Regions from separate parts of the Sanguibacteroides justesenii genome, predicted to be linked through region 2. Evidence: riboswitches for the same ligand, from Rfam matches in the RefSeq annotation. Region 2 holds a riboswitch; the other holds the start of a gene.
The links. Region 2 has a riboswitch for cobalamin ahead of DMB45_RS04960 (ABC transporter substrate-binding protein). Riboswitches for the same ligand answer to the same signal wherever they lie in the genome.
Positions count from the first base shown of each region.

Region 1 (15,296 bases), 100 kb from region 2:
TTATGGATTACAAGTTTGGTTAGGTCTTCTGATCGTTTTCGGCGGCCTGGGATTTCCTATATTGTTTAATTACGGAAGTTATTTTAAATATAAGATACGGTGTTTTTTAGTGTATTTGTTTCATGGAAAACGAAAAGTTGAGTATAGGGCTCATATCGTGAGCACCACTACTCGGATCGTGTTGCCGACAACCTTGGTCTTATTGGTGTTGGGAATGGTGTTCTTTTTGTTTTTTGAAGATGGTAATACCCTGGAAGGTCTATCCTGGCAAGGAAAGTTGGCTACCTCGTTTATGGCTTCCGTGACGACTCGAACGGCAGGATTTAATAATGTGGATATGGCTGCGTTACATCAGGCTACGATTTTTCTATTTATCTTATTGATGTGGATCGGAGCCTCTCCGATGTCTACGGGCGGGGGAATAAAAACGACTACCTTCGTTATCGCTTTAAAGAATGTTATCGCTATTCTCCGGGGAGAAGATAGGGTGGAGATCGGTAAGAGACAATTAACCCGTTTAAATGTGAATCGGGCTCAGGCGATTATCTTTTTGTCTTTGGCGTGGACGGCTTTGGCCGTTATGCTGCTTTCGATACTGGAACCTCAGGGGAGGTTCGTTCAAATCGTATTTGAAGTTTTTTCTGCTTTGGGAACGGTAGGGCTTTCGTTGAATTTTACCCCGGCTATGAGTGATGCGGGAAAAATAATCATTAGTCTCACGATGTTCGTGGGGCGGGTAGGATTGATCACGTTGTTATCGGGTGTTGTCAAGCAGCGGCAGGAGAAGTTGTACAGGTATGCGGACGATACGGTGATATTATAAGTATGAATGAAGTTAATGTTTGAATGATATGAAGTGCATTGTTATCGGTTTAGGACATTTTGGACTGGCTTTGTCACAGCGTTTGACGGCTTTGGGACATGAGGTGATCGGAGTTGACAACGATTTGAATAAAATCAATCAGTACAAGGACAGCATTACGACGACCATTGCCTTGGACGTCCGGAGCGAACAGGCTTTGGGATCTCTACCTTTGAAAGATGTGGATATCGTGTTTGTGGTCATCGGTAAGGATTTCGGTACCTCTTTGTACGTACTTGCCCTGTTGAAACAATTTGCAGTCAAGCGTATCGTTGCCAGAGCCATGTCGGAGGTTCACAAAACGATTATGGAGACGATGGGTATTACGGAGATTATCAATCCGGAGTGGGAATATGCCGATTTTTTTGCCCTGAAGGTAGAGTTGGCAACGACCATCGATTCTTACGTGGTCGATACCGATCACGTGATTATCGAATGGGAAGTTCCTGCCGGATTCGTCGGTCGTAAATTAGGCGATGTGGATTTCGAGCGGGAGTTCGGTTTGAAATTGATAACCCTGAAACGTTTGCAGGAAAAAGAGGATAAGCCTACGGTTCTTCCCGAGCTGCCAAGTGATCTGATACTTGAAAGAAGAGATATTCTGGTGCTTTTTGGATTGCACAAGAACTTCCGGAAGTTAGGAATTCAATTGCAATAAGTAATTTTTTAAGATATCCCCATTCCGGAACTCCTGTAAAAGAAAAGGATCTTTTTCGAACTCCTTTTTTACATTTTCCAGTTCCTTTTCCGTTTGTAAACCCGGAATAACGGTTGTCCGAAAAAGATACTCTATACCTGAAGCCCGAATGATACGAATAGACTCTTTTATTTTGTCCAGCAATTCGGAACTTATATTGGGGCTTATTTTCCGGTAGGCAGTTAGGTTTAACGCGGATTTTATGTCCATGGCAATTGCGTCGATCCGTTTCCCGGCAATAAGTTCTCGGAGAAGGTCGGGATTGCTCCCGTTCGTGTCCAATTTTATGTCGAACCCTAACTTTTTTATTTTTTGGACAAAAAGAATAAGGTCAGGTTGAAGGGTTGGTTCGCCTCCGGAGATAACAACTCCGTCCAACCATTGTCGGCGTTTGGACAGAAACGAAAATAGTTCCGCTTCCGTCCATTTTTGATTATTCGTAAAAAGTTCCGGTAGGACAAGGGAGGGATTGTGACAATAACCGCACCGGAAATTGCATCCCTGGGTAAATATAACGGCGGTCACTCTCCCTTCCCAATCGATCAGGCTCTGTTTAATCAATCCTCCGATTCGCATATCGCAATTTCTTCCGTGATACTGTTGTCAAAATGTTTCCGGTCGTCAAACTCGGCCCGTTTTCCGTTGTTCCATTGACTCACTGGACGCATGTAGCCGACGATCCTGCTGTATACTTCCGACTTCGCTCCGCATTGGGGGCAGGTAAAATGTTCTCCGGCTATGTAACCGTGGGAGGGACATATGCTGAAGGAAGGCGAGAGCGTGATATAGGGTAACCGGAATGCGGAAGTTACTTTCCGTATCATGTTTTTAGCGGCTTGGGCGGAAGTCCGGTGTTCCCCGGTAAAAACGTGGAAGACGGTTCCTCCGGTATAAAGGGTTTGAAGCTGATCCTGTTGTTCGAGTGCTTCGTACAGGTCTTCCGTAAAATGTACCGGTAAATGGGTGGAATTCGTGTAATAAGGTTGTGCTCCTTTTTCGAATTCTTTCCGGTTGGCCACGATAATGTCCGGATATGCGGCCGTGTCCAGTAAAGCAAAACGATAGGAGGTACTTTCTGCCGGAGTGGCTTCCAAATTATAGATGTTGCCGGTCTCCTCCTGAAATTCGGTTAAAATGTCCCGCATGAAAAGCATTGTTTTTTGAGCGAATTCTATTCCGTCCGAATGGGTGATAGGTACTCCTAAGAAGTTGAGGCAGCATTCGTTCATTCCGTTTATCCCGATGGTAGAGAAATGGTTTTTCCAGAAACAGTCGTAACGTTCGTGTACGTGTCTGAGGTAGTATTTGGAGTAGGGATAAAGTCCTTTTTCGGTATAACGTTCAATGACTTTTCGTTTGATCTCCAGGCTATCTTTAGCGATTTCCATCAAATAACGTAGACGTTGATAAAAGTTTTCTTCCGATACGGATTCATAACCTAAACGGGGCAGATTGATAGTAACGACACCCACGGACCCGGTAAGCGGGTTGGCAGCAAACAGTCCTCCTCCCCGTTTCATCAATTCCCGTTTATCCAAGCGTAAACGGCAGCACATGCTGCGGACATCGTCCGGTTTCATATCGGAATTCACGAAATTGGAAAAATAGGGAATCCCGTATTTGGCCGTCATCTCCCATATCCCTTCGTATTCGGGATTGTTCCAATCAAAATCCGGAGTGATATTGTAGGTCGGGATAGGGAAGGAGAAGAGACTGCCGGAAGCATCACCTTCGTACATTACTTCGGCAAATGCTTTATTCAGTAAAGTGACCTCCGCTTGGAAGTCGCCGTATACTTCTTCCTTGATTTCTCCGCCGTGAACAATCGGTTCGTTTTTTAAGAAATCCGGAACAGTTAGGTCCATGGTAATGTTGGTAAAAGGGGTTTGGAAGCCGACTCGTGTCGGTACGTTTAAGTTAAACAGAAACTCCTGTAAGCATTGTTTTATCTGTTTGTAATCCAATTGATCGTAGCGGATATAAGGGGCCAGGAAGGTATCGAAATTGGAGAAGGCCTGAGCCCCGGCGGCTTCTCCCTGCATGGTATAGAAAAAGTTGACAATTTGTCCTAAAGCTGTCCGGAAATGTTTGGCCGGTTTACTTTGGGCTTTTCCCTCAACTCCCCTGAAACCGACTGTTAGTAAGTCTTTCAGATCCCATCCGACACAATACACGCTTAAAAATCCGAGATCGTGAATATGAAGGGCCCCGCTTTTGTGAGCTTCGGATATTCTCTCCGGATAGAGATTGTTTAACCAGTAATTGGACGTGATCTGGGTGGAGATATGTTGGTTTAACCCTTGTAGAGAATAGGACGAATTGGCACTCTCTTTTACTTTCCAGTCGCTTAAAGTCAGGTAATCGTCCATCACTTCGATATTGGTAAGCAATACCTTGGAATTCCGGATCTGTTCATGTTGTTTCCGGTAAAGCAGATAAATTTTCAATAAATTGAAATCTCCGTGTTGCAAGAGTACCTGTTCAACCGTGTCCTGTACGATCTCCACGTGGGGAATGACTCCTTCCGGGGTGTCGGTTTTTAGAATTTCAATCACCTTGTTGCAGAGTTCGCGTGCTGTTTTACGATGAGGGTTTCCCGTTGCTCGCGTAGCTTTAAAAATCGCTTGTTCGATTTTTTCCGCTTTAAAATCGCAAATCTCCCCGTTGCGTTTTACAATTTTTGAAAAAGAGCTGTTTTCGTTCATTCTTAAAGGTTTTAGTAATGAATAAATAAATTTACTATAACCTTGGGTAAAATGAGAATAGTCCGATAGGCAAGCCTTCTCCTCGCTTTTCACCCGAAAGTTACGGATATATCGCAATCGGCAGGTCTTCTGACTCGCTATTTTCGACCTCCTTCCCATCGGTTACCCGACAGTGGATCTTTTGATCGAAAAACAAAAAAAGCTTACAGCTACGGGTATAGTCCCGGATTTTCACCGGATTCCCTATTAATCACAAACGTGAACCGAATGCATGACGAAAGTAAATAAAAATAAGATAGGATATATCGTAATTTTTGTTTTTAACAATAATTCTAAGTGAGATATATTGTTAATAAACTTATATTAAGTTGTTTGTGTGTATGAATAGGAAAATTTTGTATGATATTTATTTAATAAAGTTTTCATTTTTGGGAAACATTTTAGTCTGAATATTCTTTTTGGCAATCCTTGCAATGAGATCCCGGTGCTTCAAATTCCAACGTGGCATGAATAATGCCGATATGCTCCAATTCATGTTTCAAATCGCATTTTACGGTTTCCATTTGGGACATGTCATCGATGACGACGTGTACGGTAAGAGCGGTTTCGGTCGTGCTTAAAGCCCAGATATGCAAATGATGAAATCCTTTTACCCCGCGGGCAGAGGCAATGGTTTTTTCGACCTGTCTGTAATCGGTTCCGGCGGGAACCCCGTCTAAGGACAAGCGAATACTGTCTCGCAGCAATCCCCAAGTGGAATAAACGATGATGACGGCAATTCCGATCCCGATAAGCGGATCGATGATATTCCATCCCGTGTTGGCGATAATCAATCCGGAGACCAAAACACCGATGGAGACCAAGGCATCTGCTGCCATATGTAGATAAGCTCCTTTTACGTTCAGGTCCTTTTCTTTATCTTTCATAAACAGCCAGGCCGTGATCCCGTTGATGACTACTCCGACTCCGGCAACCCAGGCGACGGCGTCTCCGTCGACCGGCTGAGGATGGAATAGTTTGTTGATGCTTTCTCCCAAGATGAAGCCTACGGCAATCAACAGGATGACGGCATTTAAAAGGGAGGCTAAGACCGTGCTTTTTTTGTAGCCGTACGTGTATTTGGTATTGGCTTGTACGCGGGAAAGCCGGAAAGCCAGCATGGCCAATACAAGACTGAAGACATCGCTTAAGTTGTGTCCCGCATCCGAGAGTAATCCCAAAGAATTAAACCAGAATCCCGCAACGAATTCAACGACCACGAAAGCCGTGTTTAACGTGATCCCTATGATAAAAGCTTTATTTAGACTGGTGATTCTATGGTGGTGATGTTCGTGCGTATGTTCCATATCTTTTTGGTTATGCCAATAAAATTAAACTTAAAGCCATGATTCCCATTCCGGAGATAAGTCCGTAGATGGAGATGTGGTGTTCTCCGTATTCCCGGGCGGCAGGAAGTAATTCATCTATGGAAATAAAGACCATGATACCTGCGACGGCTGCGAAGATACATCCCATCAGGACGGGCGACATAAAGGGCATGAGTACTAAATAAGCCAGAAGAGCACCGGTCGGTTCCGCCAGGCCGGACAGAAGGGAATAACGAAATGCCTTTTTACGATCTCCGGTTGCATGGTAAATAGGAACAGAAACGGCAATACCTTCCGGGATATTGTGGATGGCGATAGCGACGGCTATTGCAATTCCTAAAGTCGGGCTTTCCACTGCAGCCGTGAAAGTAGCGATACCTTCCGGGAAGTTATGGATGCCGATGGCCAGGGCCGTCATCAGTCCCATGCGCATCAATTTTGTATCCTTGGGGGGAGGGGTATCCATACTTTCTACGGAACGAACTTCGTGAGGATTTTCAAAGGAAGGTACCAGACGATCGATGATACCGATCAATGACATTCCCGCGAAGAAGCAGAGGACCGTCATGGTCATACCGTATTTTGAACCTAACTCGGCCGTAAGGGAAGTTTCCGCCTGTTGGAAGATTTCCACGAAAGAGACGTATATCATTACTCCCGCGGAGAGTCCCAGCGAAAAGGAGAGAAAACGTTTGTTCGTGTGATGGGTGAAAAAAGCGATCAGGCTACCGATACCGGTTGCCAATCCTGCAAGTAAAGTCAATAATAACGGAATAAATAAACTTTCTTTCATGAATTCGATATTATCCGGGTTATACCCGATGTTTTCCGGAGATTTCGTTTGGTTTATTTTACAAAGATAGATTTTTTACGGGTATGAAAAAGCCTCGGTAAAGAAAATGAAAATTCATTTTTTGGGACATGGGATGGACGTTTTCGGAGTGCTGCAGAGGACCATCGTTTCTCGGGAAGGTTTAAGTTAGGGTAGGGATTTTAAAAGATCGGTCAATTCTTCGAACGAGTGTACGGGGATTTTTTCTCCCCCGGAGGGAAGAAAACTCATCTCCCGGGCCGTTTTTAGTTTTAATATCGGGTAAAGAGTGGAAGGGTAGGGATAGAAAAGGCATATGTAATGGTTTCTGTTTAAAACGTTGATCGCCCAATGTTTTAAGGTTTCGTCTTCCGCCTCGACGATGATATGGCGATCTCCCCGTATGGGCGGATAATAGTTTCCCTGGGTAAGGTCGAATTTTATTTTTTCCCGGTCGAATAGCGTATCCATGCTGTTATCGAAAATCAGGTCTTCCGTTACCCCGCAACGTAATCCTTCCGTTTTCGATAGCAACCATAGCCGATCCGCCAGAATAAGGGCTTGTTCTATATCATGGGTGGATAACAGAATCGTTTTTTGTTGTCGGTAAGCAAGGGTATGCAGGAGTTGCATGATCTCTATTCGGCTCGTTACGTCTAAAAAAGCGGTGGGTTCATCTAAAAGAATTACCGGACATTCCTGGACCAATGCTTTGGCTATCATCGTTTTTTGTCGTTCTCCGTCGGATAGTTCGGCAACGTAATTATTGAATTTGTTTTCTATCCCCACGGAACTCATAGCCTCTTCGATGATTTTGTGGTCACGTGCATGGAGTCGTCCGAAAAATCCGGTATGCGGTTGACGTCCTAAAGAGATTAATTCATAGACGGTCAATCCTCCGGCCTGTGTCCGGTCCGTGAGTACTACCCCTATTTTTCGGGAACGCTCTTTTTCCGAATAGTCGGATAAAGGTTTCCCTTCGAGTTGCACTTCTCCCGTTAATGGGGGTTGGAATGATGCGAGTGTACGTAAAAGCGTGGATTTACCGGCCCCGTTGGGTCCCAACAGACAAACTAATTCTCCTCTATGGAGTTCGAAAGAGAGGTGTTGCTGGATTGGATTCGTCTCTTTCCGGCCTTTCCTGTATCCGATGGTCAGGTCCCGCGACCGTACGATGGGATTATTTTGCATATTAGTTGAAGTATTGGATCTTGCGTTGTTTAATGATGACGTAAATGATCACGGGGGCTCCCAATACCGGCGTTACGGCATTTAACGGGATGATGCCCGATTCCCCCGGTAATACGCATATCAGATTACATAATAGGGCAATGGCCCCTCCCAGCAGCATGGTGTTCGGAAGGAGAGAATTATGGTTCGAGGTGCCCAACAGGAGTCGTGCGACATGAGGAACAGCTAAGCCGATAAAAGCGATAGGACCGCAAAAGGCCGTTGTGACTGCTGTTAATAGCCCGGTAGCGATCAGTAGCATATGACGGATACGGCGGATGTTTATACCTAAGTTCTCGGCATATCGAGTGCCTAACAGAAGGGCATTCAGGGGTTTTGTCAATGATAAGGAGAGGAGCAATCCGATGAGACAGGTAGCGGAGAAAAAGGGCAATTGTTCCATAGATACTCCGCCGAAATTTCCCATCCCCCATATAATATAAGAGTGTACCCCTTCCGCCGTGGCAAAAAAGTTCAACAGAGCAATGACGGAAGAAGCTATATAGCCGATCATAATACCGATAATTAACAACATGATATTGCTTTTCGTCAGTGTAGAGAAAAACAGAATCATTCCCATAACTACCATGGAACCGATAAAAGCTCCCAGAATGACGGAAAAAAAACCGGATAAGTTGAATGCGCCCGCTGAAATAATGCCTCCTCCCAATAACATGACAAGGGCGACTCCCAAGCTGGATCCGGTCGTAATTCCTAAGATGGAAGGGCCGGCTAAAGGATTGTTGAAGGCTGTTTGTAACATCAAACCGGAAGCCGCTAATGCCGCTCCGCATAATAGGGCCGTAATACATTGGGGAACGCGTGATTCCCAAATAATAAATCTCCAACTCGCTTTTTCGACTTCCTGTCCGCACAAGATGTCCCAAACGGCATCAACGGGTATATGGACGGAACCTATGATCAAATTACCATACAACAACACCAGGATGGTGCCTGTTAGTAATATTCCGAATTTTCGGCCGGGAGATGTCATGTGTGAGGTATTCATTCCGTCAGTTTTTGGAAATAATATGCTTGATAATCTTTCACTAATTCAGGATGAAAAATACTTATCAGGTCTTTTAATAATAATTCGGGGTGGAAGGGGGACTCCTCGTAAAAAGCGACCTTACCCGTGTTGCATCCGTACACGTTCTTCTCTTTGAAGGCTTTGAATTTGGCGTAGGGAGCGTAGTCCGATTTTAATTCGCGAAGAGTCTTGTCTGTTTGCTGATTGTATTTTATCAGCCAAAAATCGGCCTCGTGTCCCTGGTCGAAAACAACTTCGAAGGCCAGGGGAACAGATCCGCTCCGGGGGTCGTCGCTCCATAGATAGCGGGCGCCGGCATCCGAATACAGTTGTCCCATCGTGCTTTTTCCACCCGGCACGTACCAGGCCGATCCGCTTCTTAGTTCGCTGATAACGGAGGGTTTTGACGGTGCCGTCAAGGCCAATTGACATAATCGCTTATACTCTTTTGTTACCGCTGAAAAGAGAGAGTCTGCTGTTGCTGCCTGTCCGAATAGTAATCCGTAAAAGCGCATCCATTCCGCCCGTCCCAAGGGAGAGGTTTCCATGTAATCGGCACATTCGATGACCGGTACGTCCAATTTTTCAATTCGTCCGTAGCCGCCGCTATTTTCGAAAGGAGAGAGTAAAATGGCATCCGGGTGAATATCGATGATTTTTTCGATATCGGGATTCATGCTGCTTCCCAAATCGGCGATTTTCCCTGAGGAACATCCTTCTTGTATTTCCGGTATTTTGATATACTGGAGATCGCAAACGCCGACGATACTTGTTATTGAACCCAATTGCCGAAGCAGGCTGCAATGGACGGAAGAGTAGACGATCGCCTTAGACAACGGGATTTTCACTACGGTTCCTTCCGGGAGATGAGTCGGAACTTTTTTCTCTTTCGGAACCAAAATGTAAGTATGTAATATTTTAGTAGTATCCCAGGGATTACGCAGTTGGGCTATCGTGTAGTCTTCAATCGGGAACAGCACGAGATTCTCGGCGTGTTTCAGGGGGATCGGAGCCCCGGCTGCGTTTGAACCGGATGGTTGGTTTTTGCAGGAAAAACAAAGAAGAATAAGACCGACGAATAGGGTATGAATTTTCATAGATATAAAAATAGATAAATATAATGTGATTGTCCTGCCCGTTTTTTCAGGCAGGACTTTTCTATCAGGGTTTATCCCATAAGCCATTTTCCATATCTTGGTAAGTCGGATCGTATCCGTTGCCGGAAACCTTCCATTGGGCTGCTTCCAAAGAGGAGATGACGCCTTCTATTCCTTTAAATGAGGTCAACATCATGTTGTGTTGAATTTTAATACTGCCTACACTCTTCAAGGAACTGAAACCGTTTAGGTCGGTTATGTATTTGTTGCTGTAATAAGAGCTGAAACCGCATAAGGCAAACATGCCGCCCACGCTTTGCAGTTTGGGAGCCTGAACATCTGACATATTGCTTTGATAGTTTGCCGTGGTTATATTGAAATCACCTTTTACCGTTTCCAATACCGGGAGTGCTAAGATGTCGACGTTGACTCCTTCTGCTTTTAAACTTCCTAATTTTTTCAAAGCGGATAAATCGAGCGTGATCTTATTCTGAATTTGGATATCCAGCTTTCCGCCGATTTCCGTTAACCGGGGTAAATTAAAGCTTCCTGTAAGGCCGTAGACCAATAACGTGAAATCGCCGTTTACTTTTTCAATATCCAATGTCCTGTCCTGATCCGGTATATTGATGTAATACCTCAATCGGTCGACCTCTTTAATCCCTTTTATAAGGATATTGGATGTGGTGACATTGATATAGCCCGGGAAAATTTCTTTACCGGTTAAGGTCGCTTCATTTTTTATCCCTTCGAATTCCATTGAAGTAAGATTTTCCAAATTCGAAATATTTACATCTTTCAGGGCATCATTATTTTTGATAGCCAATCTGGGAACTCTTTTTAATGAGGAGAAATCGGAGAATGACTCAAAAGGCACGGAGTAAATAGTTAAGGTACCTCTTACCTCTTTAAGAGAGGAGAACCCGTTTAAGCGGGTAATCAACGGGAGTCTGTACATCCAAAAATCTCCTCCCACGTAAGAGAGCGCTTTCAATCCGTCTAAATTTTCCACTGCCGATAGGTTATCCAGAGTGAATTTTCCACCGATGAATTCCAGCGCTTTCAGTCCGTCCACGTTTGTGATCTTACTGATGTCGGAAAGATTCAACTCTCCGTCGACTCTTTTTAACGAGGATAGATCCAATTCGACCAAAGAACGATCGGAAGATAGATTCAATGCACCCCAAATCTTTTCCACCTTAGGTGCTGAAAGGGTTTCCAAGGTCGAGAGCGATCCCAAAGTAACACTTCCCCCAATATTGGTTAACTTGGGAAAGTTTATGGTTGCGATCTTACTCTGACTGCTTTCTACATATAACGTTTGGGCGATATCTTTTAATTGGGGGAGGTTTACCTCTTCCAGTCCGGTCCCTTTGTTGATGCGTATGGCCCCGACCGATTCTAAATTTTCCAATCCTTCTAAATTCGTCCCGCCGTATGTAGAGTTGATGATGAGGTCGTATTTTACTTTCCGAAGTTTGGCCAAGGGAGCCAGAGAGGTGACGGTTGCCTCGCCTTCTGCTTCTCCGATGGTCAGACTTCCGTTTACTTCATTTATGTCCTGTGCGGCGAAGGCTTCCAGGTCGGCTTGGGTTGCCAATACGACATTGCCTTCATGAGCGACGGATCTCTTCTCTACGACATAAGTATAGGTACGTTTACTCCCGTTATACGAAGTAACCGTAAACGTCTGTTTGATATTCCATGCCTGTACTTCCGAAAGGGACGGAGAGAGGGTAGCGTTTTCACTGGTCGTAATGGCGGCGGAAATGCCGTCGAAAGTAAAGTTTTCGGGAACGACCAGTTTGATGCTGTCCCCGTGAATTGTCGTGTGCAGTAAAGCTTCTCCTTGTTTCAGACGAAAGGAGGTTATATAGTTGTCTCCTCCCGTAAAATCACTTTCGTCGTCGCTACAACTCGTCACGAGAAGCGGGATAAACAAAAAGAAAAAAACTCTTTTTATAGATAACAGTTGCATATTCTTTTTCATTTACGAATTAAACTTCAATTTTGGTTGGGTTCTGTCCATTGGCCGTTTTGTAACATTTCGAGTGTCGGATTGTACTTGTTTTTCTCCGTTTTTAAACTGGAAATGCCCGGAATCGCCTGTTTTAAGCCTAAAAATGATACCAATGCTGCCTGACTGGTGATCTCGACCTCTTTTACGCTCGCAAGAGCAGAGAATCCGTCCAGATGGGTCAATGCCTTATTGGTATAATAACTGCTGCTCGTGTTCAGTGTCAGTTTATTACCAATGCTTATTAAAGCCGGCATTTCGATAGAGGCAAAAGAGTTGCTATAGTCGGCCGTTGAGATGGTCATGTCTCCGCCTACTGCTGTTAAGGCCGGTATTTTCAGGGCGAAGTTTTTGGAGAAATTGTTGATCTTCAAATTCGCTCCGACCTTTGTAAGCAAGGGTACTCCGAATTCGGTTAAGCTACTCAGGCTTGACTTTAAGGTAAAATTTCCGGATACCTCTGTCAGATGCGGGAATTTTAGTGTCTTAAGCGAACTTGTATTTGCAGTAAGATCCCCGTTGATTTTGGTTATGCCTTGGGCGTCGATGTTGTATAAGGCATATCCGTTTAAATCCAAGCCTCCGATCTCTTCTATACCTTCCAATAAGGGAAAGAGATTATCTGTTTGGGAGATAGAGGAGGTGCATTCCAGACGAAGGATACCGTTGAATACCTTGTCTCCGATTACTTTAGCGGTGGCTAATGTTTTGTTCAACAGGTTGAGCGTCGCGATGTCCAAGCCTTTGATATGGATCTCGGTTATATGATTCAGATTGGATAACTTTAGTTCGTTGATTTTCTTTAAAGTTGCCGGGGCTTCGAATTTTTCAAAATGGGTTATGGACTGAATCGTGAATATGCCTCCGATCGATGCCAGAGCCGGGAACCCGTCTAAATTTTCCAGGTGGGACAAGCTTTCGAGGGTTAGGTTACCGGTTATTTCGCGGAGGAGAGGAAATTTGCATGTAAGAATGGAGTTATTTCTTAATTTGATCTCTGCAACCTGTTCCAGTACGGGCATCTCCAGTTCGAGGATTTGACAATACCTGATATCCAGTGTCCCGGAAATCTCTTTTAAAGCGGGAGTGTTTAATATCTTAAGCATGGACTTGGAAGTATTGGCAAAAATAGACATTCCTCCGCACTTTTCTAAAGCGGGTAGATCGATCCGCTCCACCTTTTCCAGTTTTTCGATGGAGAAGTTGTCTCCGATTCGGACTAAATTAGGGAAATAGATAGTCGGAATCAAAGAGAGAGAACCTGAAGAGGTATAGGTCAGGCCTCCTTCTATTTCCTCCAACGCGGGGAACTCTGTTTGAGCTAAATTTCCTGAAACATTCAAATGACGTCCGATACGGTTTAACTTGGGACACACGATTTGTTCTACCTTCGCGTGATTTACCGTAAAGTCTTTTCCCACGGAAATCAGGTGCGGAAACTCTATCAGTTCGAGGTTCTTGCCTGCCTGGATCGAGACTCCTCCCACTTTCTCCAAATTCTCTAATCCTAACAGATCTTTTCCGGTATACCGGTCATTGACGATCAAATCGTATCGTATCTCCCGAAGGTTATGTAACGGAACTAAAGAGGTGATCGAGTCTTCGCCGGAAGTCGATGCAATGATCAGATTTCCGTTGATTGCCGTGATTCCGTTTGTTTCGAATGCATTTACCTCCTCTTGTGTCGTGAGTTGTATGCTTCCTTCCAGTACGGATTGTTCTTTTTTTACCAGATAGTAATAGACTCTTTGTTCTCCGTTCGAAGCATTGACTTTAAAAAGCATTTGTTCGTCCCATTTGTCGATCTCTTCCGGGGAGGGTGTAATACGTGCCCGTTCGCTCAAAGTCAGTTCTGCTTTGGCTCCTTCCAGTGAAAGAGCCGCGGGGGCTGTGATGATGATACTGTCGTTGATCAATTCTGCCTTTAAAGAGGTACTGCCCTGTGTCAAAATAAAAGAGGTGATGTAATTATCCATTCCGTTAAAGGGATCGTCCTTGTCGTTACATCCCGTGATTCCGAGTACGGCAAAGAGCATGAAAATCGACCCTGTTATATTCCATTTTTTCATATTCATGATCATTTATTCTTTAAGTGATAATCGTAGGCTGCACAACACTCGGTGGAAAGTTCTCCGATGTTTTCCGCTTTGGAACTTATTCCGGTTTGTACCATGACAAAATCGATGTATTTTAGTTTTATAGGGGTTCCGTCGCGTTGAACGGCATTACCGATGTCGAAACAATCCTTATTTGTTCCGTAGTTATCCACGTATCCCCATTCGTAATCCCGATTATACCAGATTCCTCCGACATTCTCGGTAAGGGGAGCCAGTTTGGTACCATATAGGGTATAGCTGTTCCCTTGGATAAACATCGGAAAATAATAGTCCTGGGAGTGGTAGCTATTGATATCCACACTTCCGGTTTTTCCCTCATTGTCGACCCAAATCACGTTGGTGCGAGTTTCCTTGGGCTTGTAGTAGGTAATGGCGTATTGACGGGTAGTCTGTTCCGGGATAGCACTTCCTTTCAATTCGTACCATGTATCGTTCGGCAATCCGTCTCCGTTTTCATCCTGCATGACCCATACGATAGCCGGTTCGGAATTACCGGAAAAAGCATTTCCATTAATTTCTAAATCATATTCGCCTTCTTTGTTCTCCACGCTATGGTCGAAGCCCATGACGATGTATCCCCCGTAAGCCCCGAGGAAGGTGTAACTCTCGTTGGTAAGTATGGAACGGGCATCGTTTAAAGCTTGGGTGAAAGTAGAACCGATCTGGTATGAATTGAATTGATTCGGTGCGGGGATATATTCGAAAATGTCGGTTATCTTTGCGGAACTTGAGGCGGTGATCGTCCGACGATGGGTCTCTTCCGGTTCCGTACAGGTAATATCGGCTTCTGCAAATACTGTTTTTCCCCCCTCTTTTACAGATACTTTAAGGCGATAGGTTTTCTGTTGCGTAGGTTCAAAAGTGAAAAATACCGATTTTTCGTTTTGTACGGTTCCGTCCACGCTCCATTCATAAACGGCGTTGGGGGAAATACCGAATGTGGTCGGAGATAAAACTAATTTTCTCCCTTGAGGAACTGTAAATTTGGGAATCCGGTTATCCGTGGGAATCCGGTAACGGCCGTCGCTAAAGATCAATTGTGCTTCTATGACGGATAAGACCATCACTTTATTGATGTAAACGGCCTCTCCGTCTTCATTTTTTACGGTCAAAGCCAATTGGTATTCTCCTGCTTCGGGTTGATTGAAGATGAGTACGCTGTCCGTACCGGATACTTTTCCGTCTACTCGCCAGAGATAACTGGCACCTTCACTGTTCTCTACCGCGGGAGCTATCGGATAATCGATCCCGGCAAACGGGGCAAGGGAACCGTTGATGGAGACCACGGGAAGGGCTTTCTCAACGACGGAGATTTTTACCTGTTTTTCTATACTTCCGTTATCCGCATCCAATCGAAAGTTAA
Region 1 covers NZ_QJPL01000002.1:355,597-370,892, forward strand. Annotated here, with positions in the region: gene DMB45_RS04480 (TrkH family potassium uptake protein) at 1-823, shown strand, start outside; gene DMB45_RS04485 (potassium channel family protein) at 852-1,520, shown strand; gene DMB45_RS04490 (anaerobic ribonucleoside-triphosphate reductase activating protein) at 1,500-2,135, opposite strand; gene DMB45_RS04495 (ribonucleoside triphosphate reductase) at 2,117-4,264, opposite strand; cobalamin riboswitch at 4,367-4,547, opposite strand; gene DMB45_RS04500 (cation diffusion facilitator family transporter) at 4,705-5,610, opposite strand; gene zupT (zinc transporter ZupT) at 5,621-6,424, opposite strand; gene DMB45_RS04510 (ABC transporter ATP-binding protein) at 6,611-7,633, opposite strand; gene DMB45_RS04515 (iron chelate uptake ABC transporter family permease subunit) at 7,635-8,681, opposite strand; gene DMB45_RS04520 (ABC transporter substrate-binding protein) at 8,678-9,799, opposite strand; gene DMB45_RS04525 (hypothetical protein) at 9,864-11,789, opposite strand; gene DMB45_RS04530 (hypothetical protein) at 11,804-13,885, opposite strand; gene DMB45_RS04535 (PKD-like domain-containing protein) at 13,894-15,296, opposite strand, start outside.
Region 1: it holds a riboswitch for cobalamin, as region 2 does, so the genes downstream of both, DMB45_RS04495 (ribonucleoside triphosphate reductase) here and DMB45_RS04960 (ABC transporter substrate-binding protein) in region 2, are expected to answer to the same signal.

Region 2 (15,296 bases):
GCCGGAAGTCTGCAAACAAGAATTTCAATTCCCCAATTGCATTATCCTCGAACAAACTTATCCCCGAGAGCGACCTTTCGGCCTCCCGGAAGAGGATTTCCATCTGCTGAACGGAAGAAGCAAGATGATCACGAAAATGCCGGTTCGCTTACTATCTTTAAGCATGTTAGATCTCCGATCCCGGCAACATTTATGGGATATCGGATTTTGTACCGGTTCCGTATCCATCGAAGCTAAACTACAATTTCCCCATCTTCATATTACCGCTTTCGAACAACGACCGGAAGGAGAAGAACTGATGTACGCCAACTGCCAAAAGTTCGGTACCCCGGGAATCGATACCATCGCAGAAGATTTTACCACGGCAGACCTGACAGGCATCCCTTATCCCGATGCCGTTTTTATCGGCGGACACGGGGGAAAAATGAAGGAGATCTTACATATCCTAAGCGAAAAGATCGTTTCGGGAGGCCCTGTCGTATTCAATTCCGTCTCGGAAGAGAGCAATCGATTATTTACCGTTACGGCGGAACAATGCGGCTTTACGATCACCAAACGACACCGTATAACCGTCGATCAACATAACCCGATAGAAATTATTCAAGCGACAAAAAACAGTTAATCATATGAATTCGATAGCCATCATCATAGCCTCGGATCAGGGAGCCGAAACGGCTCGGATCATCCGCCGGGAGATGCCAAACAGCGAAATATTTTCATCGATAGAACGAGAAGGATGCACTCCTATCGACTCCATCGCCGCATTTACCGCAGTTCATTTCCATGATTTCGACGCTCTCCTGTTCATAGGAGCTTTAGGTATATGTGTTCGGACCATAGCCCCCTGTATCCAATCCAAATACAAGGATCCTGCCGTGATCAACATAGACGCCGTAGGGAAACACGTCATCCCGGTTTTGTCAGGACACGTGGGAGGTGCAAACGAATTAGCCAAACGCATAGCGGGAATTATCGGCGGAGAGGCCATTATTACCACGCAGAGCGATAATACAAACCTATGGGCTCTCGATACCCTCGACCGCCAATTCGGATGGAAAGCGGAAAAAACACACCCGATGAACGAGATCATCGCCGCCTTTGTAAACAAACGCCCGACGGCCCTGTTGTTGGATATTAGAGACAAAGGCACAAACTATTTGGAACATACCTGTCCTGAACATGTAGAACTATTCTATCGATTTGAAGACGTTCCTCAAGAACGCTTTCACTTGTTGATCGCCGTCACTCCCCGCATTTACAATTTTTCCATACCGACCCTTATCTTCCGCCCCCCTGTCCTCCACATGGGAATAGGCTGTAAAAGGAACGCTCACCCGGAAGGAGCGTGGGAATGGATAAAAAAAGATATGACAACCAAAGGCTTATCTCCTTTATCTCTAAAAAGCATTTCCACTATCGAACTAAAAAAAGAGGAGCCTCTTATCCGGGAAATCTCCCGACAAACAGAACTTCCTCTTACCGTGTATGCGACAGAAGATCTACAAGGCATAGTGGTTCCCAATCCTTCCGAAAAAGTTTTCGAAGTTACCTCTGTTTACGGAGTGGCAGAAAGTACAGCTTTGAAAAGCGCCCGCAACGAACAGCTACTTATTGAAAAACAAAAAATGTCCCTTCTTGAAGGGAGTCATTTTACATACGCCATAGCATGCGATGCCCTTGCGGAACGTAAAGGTTTCATAGAAATTGTCGGCGCCGGACCCGGGGATCCCGAATTAATTTCCGTAAAAGGAAAGCGCTTCCTCGAACAGGCAGACCTTATTCTGTATGCCGGTAGTCTGGTGCCCGTGGAACTAACCTATTACGCCAAACCAGGAGCAACCGTACGCAGTTCGGCTTCTATGGATTTGGAAGAACAATTCGCAATTATGAAAGAATTTTACGATAAAGGACTCTTTATCGTCAGACTTCACACCGGAGACCCTTGCATTTACGGGGCGATTCAAGAACAAATGGCCTTTTTCGACGAATACGGCATGCACTATCACATTACGCCCGGAATCTCTTCTTTCCTGGCAGCAGCAGCAGCTTTACAATCCCAATTCACCATACCGGAAAAAGTACAGACCATTATCCTTACCCGGGGAGAAGGCCGCACCCCGATGCCGGAAAAAGAGAAACTACACCTGTTGGCCCGGTCACAAAGCACTATGTGTATTTTCCTAAGTGCTTCTATCGCAGAGCAAGTACAGAGCGAGTTGTTGGAACATTATCCGCCCACGACTCCGGTAGCTGCCTGTTACCATCTGACTTGGAAAGACGAACGGATTTACCGGGGAGAATTAAAAGATTTGGCCCGGATCATAAAAGAAAATCACCTGACTCTCACCACAATGATCGTTGTAGGAGAAGCTATCGATAACAGACAGGGACTTTCCAGGCTCTATTCGCACCAATTCAAACACTTATTTCGCAAATAAAATAATTTGATCGTAAATTACAAATTGACAATTGTAAATCAAACATCGTAAGATTCTCGATCCAAAATTACCATGGTTTTAATATTCGGCGGAACGACAGAAGGAAGGGCAGCGGTTCGTACATTGGACGAAGCGGGAAGTTCTTATTACTATTCCACCCGAGGTAAAACCCAACAGTTGGAATGTAAGCACGGTACCCGAATCAACGGAGAGATGGACCGGAAATCCATTCAAGACTTCTGCATTTCCCATGATATTCGCCTTATCGTGGATGCCGCCCACCCTTTTGCCGAAAATTTACACGCGAATATCGCCCTTATATCCGAAGAGTTGGAAATTCCCGTTATCCGTTTCGAACGCCGTTATCCCGAACACGATCCTTCGTTTATCTGGTGCGACTCTTTCGATGAAGCCATCCGATACCTAAAGCGACACTCTATCCGGAATTTACTGGCCCTAACAGGCGTCCAAACGATCCATAAGTTACATCCTTACTGGTCGCAATATCCTTGTTGGTTCAGAATACTTAACCGGGAAGACTCTTTACAACTTGCCAATAAAGAAAATTTTCCCCGTGAAAAATTACTTTTTTGGCAAGAGGGAGAAGATGAAACCGCTCTTTTGGAAAAAATACGACCGGAAGCCATCCTCACGAAAGAGAGCGGAGAGTCGGGTTTTTTCCGTGAAAAAACAGAAGCGGCCAAAGCTCTGCATATCCCGCTACTCGTCATTAAACGTCCTCCATTACCGGATTCTTTTTATACCGTCAACGGAGAACACGGACTTCGTTACCGGGTGGAACGTCTTTTACCCGGATTTTACCCGTTACGCAGCGGTTTCACGACGGGAACCTGCGCCACGGCTGCAACCAAAGCCGCCTTGCAAGGACTTCTTACCGGAACAGTTCCAACAGAAGCAACAATAACTCTGCCCAACGGGGAAGAAGTGACTCTACCCGTTGAACAAGGTTTTTTGAATGAAGACTCCTGCAAATGCTGCGTTACCAAAGATGCGGGAGATGACCCGGACGTAACCCACGGACGCCTGATCTGTTCCGAAATCAGGTTCAACTCTTCTCCGGAAATCCGATTTCTGCCCGGGGAAGGGGTAGGAACCGTGACCCTGCCCGGCTTAGGAATCCCCGTGGGAGATCCGGCAATTAACGCCACACCCCGAGCTATGATGATTCGAGAGGTAGAACGTATGATTCATCAACACAAAGTCGATCAGGGAGTTGACATCCGAATTTCCGTACCCGAGGGAAGTATTTTAGCACAAAAAACATTTAACCCGAAATTGGGGATTACCGGAGGAATTTCCATCATCGGCACTTCCGGAATCGTACGTCCTTTCTCCACGGAAGCATTTATCAATTCCATCCGTAAAGAAATTCAAGTCGCCAAAGCCCTCGGTTGTAAACATATCGTCATCAATTCCGGGGCCAAAAGCGAAAACAGGTTGCGGGAACGCTTCCCCGATCTTCCCCCCCAAGCATTTATCCATTACGGGAATTTCATCGGTGAAACGTTAAAGATGGCGGAAACAGAAGGCATTGAAAAAATCACCATGGGCATTATGATCGGTAAAGCAATTAAATTAGCGGAGGGACATTTAGACACGCATAGTAAAAAAGTAGTCATGAACAAAGAGTTCATCCGTCAAATTGCCAAAGAAGTAAAAAGTCCTTCTGCTTTAATCCATTCGATTGCAGATATTACCTTAGCCCGGGAATTATGGACATTATTTGCTGATTCCCCTGCCTTCTTCGAAAAACTCATCGAATATTGTTATAAATACTGTCTCCCTCAGCTCTGCTCTTCCGAATTGGAAATCATTCTTATACAAGAAAACAATTGACAAGGCTATCATTCTTCGATTGAAATATCCGGAGATGTACAATTTAAAATCACTGATTATTCCCCATCTTTTTTACCCGAAACAACAACATATAAAACAGGTTTAGTATTTTTGCGCCGAATTTTTGAGATATGAGTAGGATAAAAGGGATTATATACGCAATCGTGGCCTCCTCAACATTCGGGCTGGCCCCATTTTTCACCCTGACACTTTTAGCTGCCGGATATTCATCATTTGAGGTATTATCTTATCGCTGGGGAGTAGCCTCTCTTTGTTTAATCCTATTCGGATTATCTCTTAAGTGTAATTTTTGCATAAGTAAAAAGGATTTGGGTATCGTTTTTTTATTGAGCCTGTTCCGGGCTGCGACCTCTTTTAGTTTAGTTATTGCCTATCAAAACATATCGAGCGGAGTCGCATCCACGATCCACTTCATGTACCCGTTAGCCGTTGCTATGGTCATGATGTTTTTTTTCCGCGAAAGAAAATCAGGTTGGATCCTTTCAGCTATTTGCATGTCTATCGTCGGAGCCGTCATGCTCTCTCTCGGTAATATCAATCACAACGAAGGAGATGCGACTCTCGGAATTATATCCGCCTGCATCTCTATCTTCTCTTACGGAGGATATATCGTCGGCGTGAGAAAAAGTCGTGCCGTACAGATCGATTCGATCGTTCTTACGTGCTATGTAATGGCTTTCGGAGCCCTAATGTTTATCATTTGCGGCAGTTTCACGGGAGGAGTTCGGTTAGAGACCGACGGAAATCTCTGGCTTTACATCCTGGGTCTGGCATTGCCGGCAACCGCCATATCCAACATGACATTGGTTAAAGCCATCAAACACATCGGCCCAACCCTTACTTCCATATTCGGAGCCATGGAACCCTTAACGGCCGTAGTCATAGGGATATGGGTATTTCACGAGTGGTTCACCGTTCAGGGAGCCCTCGGAATCCTGTTAATCATCGTGGCTGTAAGTATCGTCGTCTTACAGGAAAAACGAAAAGTCAGTTAACCCAATCCAAAAATTGCCGACGAAAGAACTCCGAGACTAACAATCACCACGGAATTCCTTTATTCACAATTGTCAACCAGTTGTTTCAGTAAAATATCGATATCGGGAACGGATACGATTTTTCCGGAGGGGAACTGTATCTTAAAACCTTGGGTCGTAAGATCTCCGGTCTCTACGACAATATCCGACACTACATTCCGATTGGCTAACATACCGTTTCGTTGCAAAGCTTTCCGAACCATGGCATATTTCTGGCCATGCCCGATCAACCGCACTTGCCTCGTATATTGATTTTCAATCCGGAACAAACCGGTCTCCATATCGAAAACAATTCCCTTACGAGCAAAAAAATTACTCAAATGCCCGTCTAAGGCCAAATCTTCAGGAGTCCCGATCGTAATGCCGTGTTGACGATCCATTAACCAAATTTTATCGGCAATCTGCAAAGCCAACTCCAAATCATGGGTCGAGAGAAAAATGGTTTTATCGGTTTCACGCGTCAAACGATGAAGCAATTGCATGATCTCCACTTTACTCGGGAAATCCAAAAAAGCAGTAGGCTCGTCTAAAAAGATAATCGGAGTCTGCTGCGCCAATGCTTTGGCTATCATTACTTTTTGACGTTCTCCGTCACTCAAGGTATGTATCATCCGGGAGGCTAAATTCTCTATCCGGACCAAGGCGATAGACTCCTCGACAATCCGGCGATCCTCCTTATTCAACACTCCCCAAAACCCGGTATAAGGACTGCGTCCCATTTCAACCAATTCCCGGGCCATCATGTTCCGGACATCACATTTCTCCGTGAGTACTACCCCTATGGTCGTCGACAACTCCTTATCGGTATATCTCTCGATCTCTTTTCCCCTGATCTCGATCTCTCCTGCCAACTTCGGTTGAAAAGCAGAGAGCGTCTGCAAAAGTGTCGATTTACCTACCCCGTTAGCTCCTAACAAACAGGTCAATTCCCCCCCGTAAATCGTCGTACAAATACCTTGTGCCACTATTTTCGTATCACTTTTCGTCTTATAACCGATAGAAAGACCTCTTATATTTACCGTATCCTTTAATGCCATAACCTCATTTTATTCGTTCCAATCCCCTTTCCGTTTCCTAAATAAAACAGATGCAACCACAGGAGCCCCCACCAATGCCGTCACGGAATTAACCGGAAGAGCTCCTTCAAACCCAGGCAAACGGGCGATCAAATTACAGGCCAAAGCCAAAGCTGCCCCCACCAGCATGGAAGCCGGCATCAACATCCGATGATCCGAAGTCTGAAATATAGCCCGACACAAATGAGGAACCGCTAAACCCAAAAAGATAATCGGTCCGCAGTAAGCCGTCACGATAGCCGTCAGTACCCCGGCACAGGTAATTACTTCCACCCGGGCTCTTTTTATGTTTAATCCGAGATTACGGGCATATCCGTCACCCAGCATCAACAGATTCAAAGACTTGATCAATAAAAACGATAGGGGAATGATCACCGCCATAATTCCGACAAACAACATCATCTGATTACCAGATACTCGAGAGAAACTTCCCAAACCCCAGATAACATAAGCCTTGATATCCTCCTCCACGCTAAAAAATTTCAACACCCCGATAATCGCGTTGGCAATATAGCCGATCATCACTCCGATAATCAATAAAGTAACACTCCCTTTTATCTTCCCGGAAGCAAAAACGATCAAAGCCATAACAGACAGAGCCCCTATCACAGCCGCTACGGACATGGCCACCTCTCCGATAAACCCTAAACGGCTCAAAGCGACCCCTCCCAGATTGCCCGAAAGAAGCACAACGAAAGCAACTCCCAAACTGGCTCCGGAACTAATCCCCAACACGGAAGGACCGGCCAAAGGATTCCGGAAAATCGTCTGCATCTGTAATCCACTGATAGACAAGCCAGCTCCTGTCACCAATGCGGTCAACGCCTGAGGTAAACGAGATTTCCAAACGATATTCTGCCAAGCCACCGGTTCTCCCTCTCCCCCTGTCAACACGTTCCACACGGAGGTAAAAGGAATGGAAACCGATCCCAAAACCAGATTCAGCAACAAAAAGACGATAATAAATACTATAATGGAAAAAATCAATACCGTATTTCTCCGTATGTTCATCTTCCTACTTTTTTAACAAATCATAATACACCGGCCGATAATCCGGCAACAACTCCGGATGAAAAACCCTAATCATATCAGCCAAAACAATATCCGGCTCGGCCGGCATACTCTCGTAAAACGGTTTTTCCCTCATATTGCAATAGATCACCCCTTTTTGCCGGAACGCCTTGAAATCCGCGTATCTTTCATCCTGTGCTTTCAACGCATCGTAATTATAATCTCCGGGAAAGCTGTTCGCGATACGCCAATAATCCGCACTCTCGGCCTGATTATAGACCGTTTCAAAATCGAGAGTAACTCCTCCCGATCTGGGATCATCTTTTAAAAAATAATCGGCTCCCGCATCATGAAACAATTGAGCCAAAAAACTTTTTCCCCCGACCGCATACCATACGCCACCCCTCAGCTCTCCACTGAATACAACCGGGCGCCGCTTCACATCCCGTACCAACCGTTTCAATTCATTATATCGTTGCTCTATCTGACCGAATATCCGATTCGCATCCTCTTCCATTCCCAACAATAAACCGGTAAACTTAATCCATTCGGCCTGTCCCAACGGAGTCATCTCTTTGTAGCCCAAATGAGGAACCAAAGGAATGCCTATATCTTTCACCGCATCATATCCCCCTCGTTTAAAAGGGGAAATCAGCATCAAATCCGGATTGATATTCATGATCACCTCATTATCGAAATTACCTTCGATACCGATCTTTTGAGTCCTCCCCTCGTCCACCTGCTTTTGCATGGTTTCATTGAAAAGGTAACGGGTACTCGTAATTCCGACCACCCGATCCATCGCTCCCAACTTAATAACATTGGACAACTGTAAAGAGGTCATACAGATCAAATGCCTGACCGGAAGATCGATCACGGGAACTCCCTCGGGAAAAGAGGCATGACCTCCCCGCTTCTTCAAAACGAACCGGTAACAAGTACTATTTTTATTTTGTGGGTCTTGTATCTCCAATAACAAATAATCCTTCCGATATTCGACCCGAAAGCCTTGTGCATACTTCAGCCGGATTTGTCTTGCAGTGTCTGATTCCGCTTTAATACCGGATACGACAGAATCAACCTTAGCCCGACGTTTTTCCGGTTTACAAGAAAGTAAACCGACAGATAACAACAATACTAAAGATAATTGCATGAATGTATTCATTTTCTTTTCCTCCGAAAGATTAAATTTAATCAATGTACACATCTGGCAGGTTTTCTGGCTTGTCATCTTTTCTCCTTCCCAAAACAGACACATTTCAGTGGTTGTACCGAAAAGATCTACCTCATTACGAGATAGCGATTGACTTTACAGCTGCGGGGACAGCCCCGGAATTTCACCGGATTCCCTTTTCCTTATGGAAATACCAAGACGCATGCAAAGATATAAATATTATTTTGATCACATTCTTTTTTTTACGACTTTTGCCCTCGCAAATTTATGACCCAGAGATCATAAAGAGATTCAAATTTGCTTTTTACGATTAAAATCATAGATATGGCAATAACAGGAAAAATCATAAACGTCTCATTAGGACCAGGCAATCCGGAATTAATCACGGTTAAATCCCTGAAAACCTTACAAGAATCGACAAGCATATACTGTCCGGGAACCGCAGATAAAAACGGTAATTTTAAATCCCGTTCTTTAACCATATTGCGGGCATTGCCCGTCGATACAACCCGGATTCACTGTTTTCCGGTCCCTATGTCAAAAGACCGGACGGAAGCCAATCGGATGTATGATCAAATAGCCTTGGAAATTCAGGAAAAAATAAACAAAGGGGAGATCGTATCCATTACAGCGGAAGGAGACTCCGGTTTCTATTCTTCCGGCAATTATCTGTTTGAGAAACTATCAAACGCCGGAATTCCCATCACGACATCAGCCGGAATTCCGGCTTTTATCGCGGCCGGTGCATTGGCCGGTCTCCATATCGTGAAACAGGAGGAAAAACTAATTGTCCTTCCCGGCACCGTTTCCTCGGGAGAACTCCAGGGCTTAATAGAAAAAAACTATGTCATTGTAATTATGAAACTTTCACAATGTACGGACGAGATCCATCGCTTTATAGCAAAGAACCCGTCACTTCATGTTCATTATTTTGAAAATATCGGTACGACCGGAGAGCTTTATTACCAAGACAAAGAGGAAATCATGACGAAAGAATTTCCTTATTTTTCTTTGATGATTATCAAAAAGTAAACAAATGGCATAAATCTTGCGTACATCGTCTAACAGAATTAAAACCGTGTATTAAAATCTATATTCCAACTACTTCCAACAAAACAAGATATGATTCAACGATCACTATATATCTTTATTCTCCTGTTTGGCTTTGGTATATCCCAGGGCAAAGCAGACGGACTAATAGAAAAAAGGGACAGCATAAACGAGATTCCTGATTCCGTGAAAACAAAAAAAGATAATTTTTTCAAGCGTTTTTATCGTTATTTTGCCGAATCGAACGAAGTAAAAGAAGAGAAAAAATTCGATTTCTCCATCATCGGAGGACCTCATTTTTCGAGCGATACCAAATTAGGCCTCGGCGTGGTCGCTTCCGGTCTATACCGATTAGACCGTTCAGACAAATCCATATCTCCCTCCAATGTTTCTATTTACGGTGATATCACCACAACCGGATTTTACCTGTTAGGGATTCGCGGGAATACGATATTTCCGAAAGACAAATTCCGAATCGACGGAAACATCTATTTTTTCTCTTTTCCGAGTTCTTACTGGGGAATCGGTTATGAAGCCGGACACAGGGATTCCAGCACGACCTTTAAACGGTTAGAAAATCAAATTAAACTGGATTTTTTATTCAAAGTCGCCAAAAATACCTACGTGGGGCCCAACCTGATGTTCAGGAACGTTAACGGAAAAGATTTTAAAGATATTTCATTCCTTAACGGAGAAAAGAGCAGCATCTCCTGCTTCGGTCCCGGAATCGTAGCTTCCTACGATTCGAGGGATTTTATTCCGAATCCGAGCAAGGGATTTTATGCCAAATTAGAACAACAATTTTTTCCTAAATTTTTGGGAAATGACTATGATTTCAATAGAACGAGCGTAGAACTCCGTTATTACCATAAGCTATGGAAAGGAGGTATCCTTGCTTCGGAGATACAAGGTATTTTCAATTACGGAGATACCCCGTGGAGTATGGTTGCCCTATTAGGAGGCCCCTACCGGATGCGCGGATATTACGAAGGACAATACAGAGACAACGATATGGTTCAGACCCAGGTGGAACTCCGGCAAAAAATCTACAACCGACATGGCATTGTCGTTTGGGGTGGAGCCGGAAATGTTTTTCCGAAAACGGACAAATTCAAATGGAGTCAAACCCTTCCCTCCTACGGATTGGGATATCGCTGGGAATTTAAAAACAGAGTTAACGTAAGATTAGATTATGGTTTCGGCAAAGGACAGAACGCATTCTACTTCAATATCAATGAAGCTTTTTAATTTTATTTCCGATTTCACGAAAAAACCCAAAGCAGTTTTTTGGTTTTTCATCATCCTGAACATGATACCGAACTGCTTCTTAATCTTCACGGAACCTCTTTCGGGATTAGGAAGGATCATTCTTATCCTTGCTCCTTTAGGAGTATACCTTATCGTGTTTTCCCTGCTCAAAAAGGCCGGACTGATCCAACTCATCCTAATCCCCCTATTGATATTCCACGCCTTTCAAATGGTCTTGTTTTACCTTTTCGGAGAATCCGTTATTGCCGTTGATATGTTTTTGAATTTACCAACGACCAACGCATCCGAAGCAGGCGAGCTGCTAAACAGTTTGTGGCCGGCTATAATCCTGGTCTGTGTCCTTTATATTCCGACCATCGTTCTCGCTTCTATGTCGGTACATTATAAAGTAATCTATCCCGCGGCATTTCGCCGACACATGATCATAGGGGGAGCGGCTTTACTCGTCCTTACATCCGGAGGTATCGTTTTTGAGAAATCACGGGACAACAGCTACGAAATAAAAACGGATATCTATCCTGCCAATATATTTTACAATTTAGGATATGCCGTTCATAAATGGCACCGTAGTGAACTCTACCCAAAAACGTCTAAAGAGTTCACCTTTCATGCCACTCGGGATTCGCTGGTTTCCGAAAAGAGAGAAATCTATATACTCGTTATCGGAGAAGCTTCCCGCGCCAAGAATTGGAGTTTATGGGGATACGAAAGGGAAACCAATCCCCGTCTAAAAACGACGGAAAACTTAATATTGTATAAAGATGCCCTTACCCAATCCAACACCACGCACAAAAGTGTACCCTTAATCCTTTCTGCCGCCGACGCGGAACATTACGAGGCTCTTTATACCCAAAAAAGTATTATTACCGCTTTCAAAGAAGTCGGTTTTAAAACCGTCTTTTTTTCCAATCAGATTCCCAACCGTTCTTTCACGGACTATTTCGCTTCGGAAGCGGACATCTACAAAACAATCCGATTACCGTTAGAAGGAGGACTAATCACCGAAAATAATTACGATCAAGCCCTAATCCCTTTGATTAAGCAATGCATCGATTCCTTGTCCGACAACCTTTTTATCGTACTCCATACCTACGGATCACATTTCAACTACCGGGAACGGTATCCGGCAGAATTTGCCGTTTACTCTCCGGATAACACCTCGGGAATCGAATACAAATACAAACAACAACTGATCAATGCTTACGACAATAGTATTCGTTATACCGACGGTTTTCTGGCCGACATTATCCAATTGTTGAATGAAAATCAGGCAGAATCAGCCCTATTGTACTCTCCGGACCACGGAGAAGATCTACTGGATGACTGCCGGAAAAAATTTCTTCATGCCTCTCCCATCCCTACCATTTATCAAATACACATTCCTTTCTTCCTGTGGTTTTCCGAGTCTTACAAAACATTAAAACCGGAACATTACACCCAAGCCCTTGCACATGCCGATGCTCCGGTCTCTACAAATGCCATTTTCCACACATTACTGGATTTGGCAGACATCCGCACGGCCTACTTCAGACCGGACTTATCTTTAGTCAATCCGGGATTCAAACGCCGTCCCCGCATGTACCTGAACGACCACGACAAGCCCGTCAACTACTACCTCGTAGGAATGAAAAAGCAAGACAAGGATTACATTCAAAAAATGAAGCTAAACCATGATATTAAATAAATATTGATATTAGGTGATTTAGTGATTGGATGATTAAAATGATTGACGATTGCAATTAAAATTATCATACATTTGTCGTTGTTTTTAATACCATTAATTATAAATTCTGCAATCCCAATATATCGATTGCAAAAAACTGAAAAATATGAAAGTAGCAGTAGTAGGAGCAACAGGTCTTGTCGGAAGAAAGATGTTGCAAGTTTTGGAAGAGAGAAATTTCCCCGTAACCGAATTAATTCCCGTGGCCAGCGAAAGCTCCGTGGGCAGAGAGATCACATTTAAAAACCGAACATATAAAGTAGTAGGCACGCGAGAGGCTATACAAATGAAACCTCAAGTAGCTATTTTTTCAGCCGGAGGGGAAACCTCTTTAACATGGGCTCCTCAATTTGCAGCAGCAGGGACCACCGTCATAGACAACTCTTCGGCTTGGAGAATGGATCCCGCTAAAAAATTAATCATTCCCGAAATCAATGCCGATACATTAACCAGAGACGATAAAATTATTGCCAATCCGAACTGTTCCACCATACAAATGCTCATGGCTATAGCACCTCTCCACAAAAAATACAAAATCAAACGAATGGTTGTATCCACTTACCAATCCGTTACCGGAAGCGGCTTAAAAGGAATCACACAACTCGAGGGTGAACGGGAAGGTAAAGAGGTGAAAAAAGCCTATGCCCATCCTATCGACCGAAACTGCTTACCCCATTGCGACTCTTTTACAGAAAACGGTTACACGAAAGAGGAGATGAAACTGGTAAATGAAACCTGCAAAATCTTAAACGACGACTCTATAAAAGTAACAGCCACCGCCGTCCGTGTTCCCGTGACGGGTGGACATTCCGAGAGTATAAACATAGAATTCGAACGCGATTACAACTTAGATGACATTCGAAATTTACTGTCACAAACTCCTGGAGTGGTCGTACAGGATGATCCGTCGCAAAATATTTACCCGATGGCACTTACCGCAAATGAAAAAGACGAGGTCTTCGTGGGACGGATCCGACGGGATTTCTCCCGGGAAAACAGCCTTAACCTCTGGGTCGTTTCGGACAACCTGCGAAAAGGAGCAGCGACCAATGCCGTTCAAATAGCAGAATACCTGAACAAACAGCAATTATTATAATACAATTTTTATTTCAGCTTTAAATAGAAAGGAGTATAACGGTCTCTATTTAAAGCTGAAATATCGAAATTGAACATTCCCGAACGCGAGGTAATACGTTTTGCTCGCTACAAACAAAACAAGAATATCGATGATCAATCGGACATTCGCTCACCTCTAAAGGTAATTTCCTGTTTTCTTCATGCAAAAAAATACCATCCTCCTCAAAGGCGACCAAAAAACTGCTCATCGGACGCGTTAAACCAGCTCCCGTATATTTCAGAAAACTCTCCTTTACGGACCAAAAATCATAAAACAGTCTATCCTTTTTCTCTGCCCATACAGATTTCAATCGCTCTACCTCCAAAGGATGAAAAAAACGAGAAGCCACCTCCATTCGAGCCTTTTGCCTCTTCTCTATATCGATCCCCACGGCCTGATCGGAAAAAGCACATACCAAATAATCTCCGGAATGAGAAATATTAAAAAAAAGATTCGGAACTCCTTCCAAATAAGGCTTCCCTTTTTTCTGTCTCAAGATTCGATAGGAAAAAGGAGCGATATGCCAATACGTTTTCAATACATAACGCACCAAAGCCTCTCCTGCCGACCGGAACAATTTTACTCGTTCGTTTTTATAAACGACAATTTCCCGATAAGTTTCTTCGGATATCCATTTTTTCAATCCGGGAGAAACCTTCTCATACCTTACGGTTGACGGCATGTAAATATAAAAAACCTCGAGCATGATACAAATGTAAAAAACTTACCCGAATTTCTATCCTTTAAGGTCCGTTTTTAGATTTCGAAGCGCCGGGAATACATAATTAACGTTAATTTAAGCTTGCGTCGTGAAAAAATTAAGAAAATATTCACATTTATCCCTTGAAAAATTGTTTTTCTCATTTTTATATTCTACTTTTACATCATCAAATTAACGTTTGAATAACATTTAAATAGAAGAGCAAAAAATTAAAAAGCGACTTACACAAGAATAAGATACATACAGTGATTTACATACAATACGAACATCCCGAAAAGAGGCAGTCTTAATAGGCTGCCCTTTTTACTTCTTCTTATTTCAGCCTTCTACTTGCACATTAACAAGATTTTAAAAGAGATTCGTTTTTCGTTTAACATTTTATTCGAAAAAAAGTTGCTATTTCTCTCCATATTGCTTATCTTTACGAACGAAAAGTGGAATAATAGTAAGCACATATTTAAACTAATAAAATGGAAGTAAAGAAATCACCGAAAGCAGACCTTGAAAGAAGAAAAGGTATTTTCTTCGAGATCGGTTTGGTTGCTGCCTTGGCCATCTTATTCTTAGCTTTCGAATGGAAAGTAAGCACTAACGTTGAAGAAGAATTTATGACCGTGGCAGAGCCGACAATGGAAGAAGAGGTCATTCCAATTACGCAACAAATGTTGAAACCGCCTCCTCCACCTCCTCCAGCCCCGAAATTAACGGACTTGATCGATATTGTTGAAGATGATACGGATATTGAGGAGCAACTGGAAATTGAAGACGTTGAAGCTGACGTAGAGAACAGAGAGGTCCAAAATTA
Region 2 covers NZ_QJPL01000002.1:456,565-471,860, reverse strand. Annotated here, with positions in the region: gene cbiE (precorrin-6y C5,15-methyltransferase (decarboxylating) subunit CbiE) at 1-622, shown strand, start outside; gene cobM (precorrin-4 C(11)-methyltransferase) at 627-2,438, shown strand; gene cbiD (cobalt-precorrin-5B (C(1))-methyltransferase CbiD) at 2,511-4,295, shown strand; gene DMB45_RS04975 (DMT family transporter) at 4,427-5,311, shown strand; gene DMB45_RS04970 (ABC transporter ATP-binding protein) at 5,371-6,387, opposite strand; gene DMB45_RS04965 (iron chelate uptake ABC transporter family permease subunit) at 6,397-7,437, opposite strand; gene DMB45_RS04960 (ABC transporter substrate-binding protein) at 7,442-8,602, opposite strand; cobalamin riboswitch at 8,630-8,825, opposite strand; gene cobI (precorrin-2 C(20)-methyltransferase) at 8,936-9,643, shown strand; gene DMB45_RS04950 (BamA/TamA family outer membrane protein) at 9,734-10,909, shown strand; gene DMB45_RS04945 (lipid A phosphoethanolamine transferase) at 10,896-12,614, shown strand; gene DMB45_RS04940 (aspartate-semialdehyde dehydrogenase) at 12,760-13,749, shown strand; gene DMB45_RS04935 (4'-phosphopantetheinyl transferase family protein) at 13,799-14,476, opposite strand; gene DMB45_RS04930 (energy transducer TonB) at 14,962-15,296, shown strand, end outside.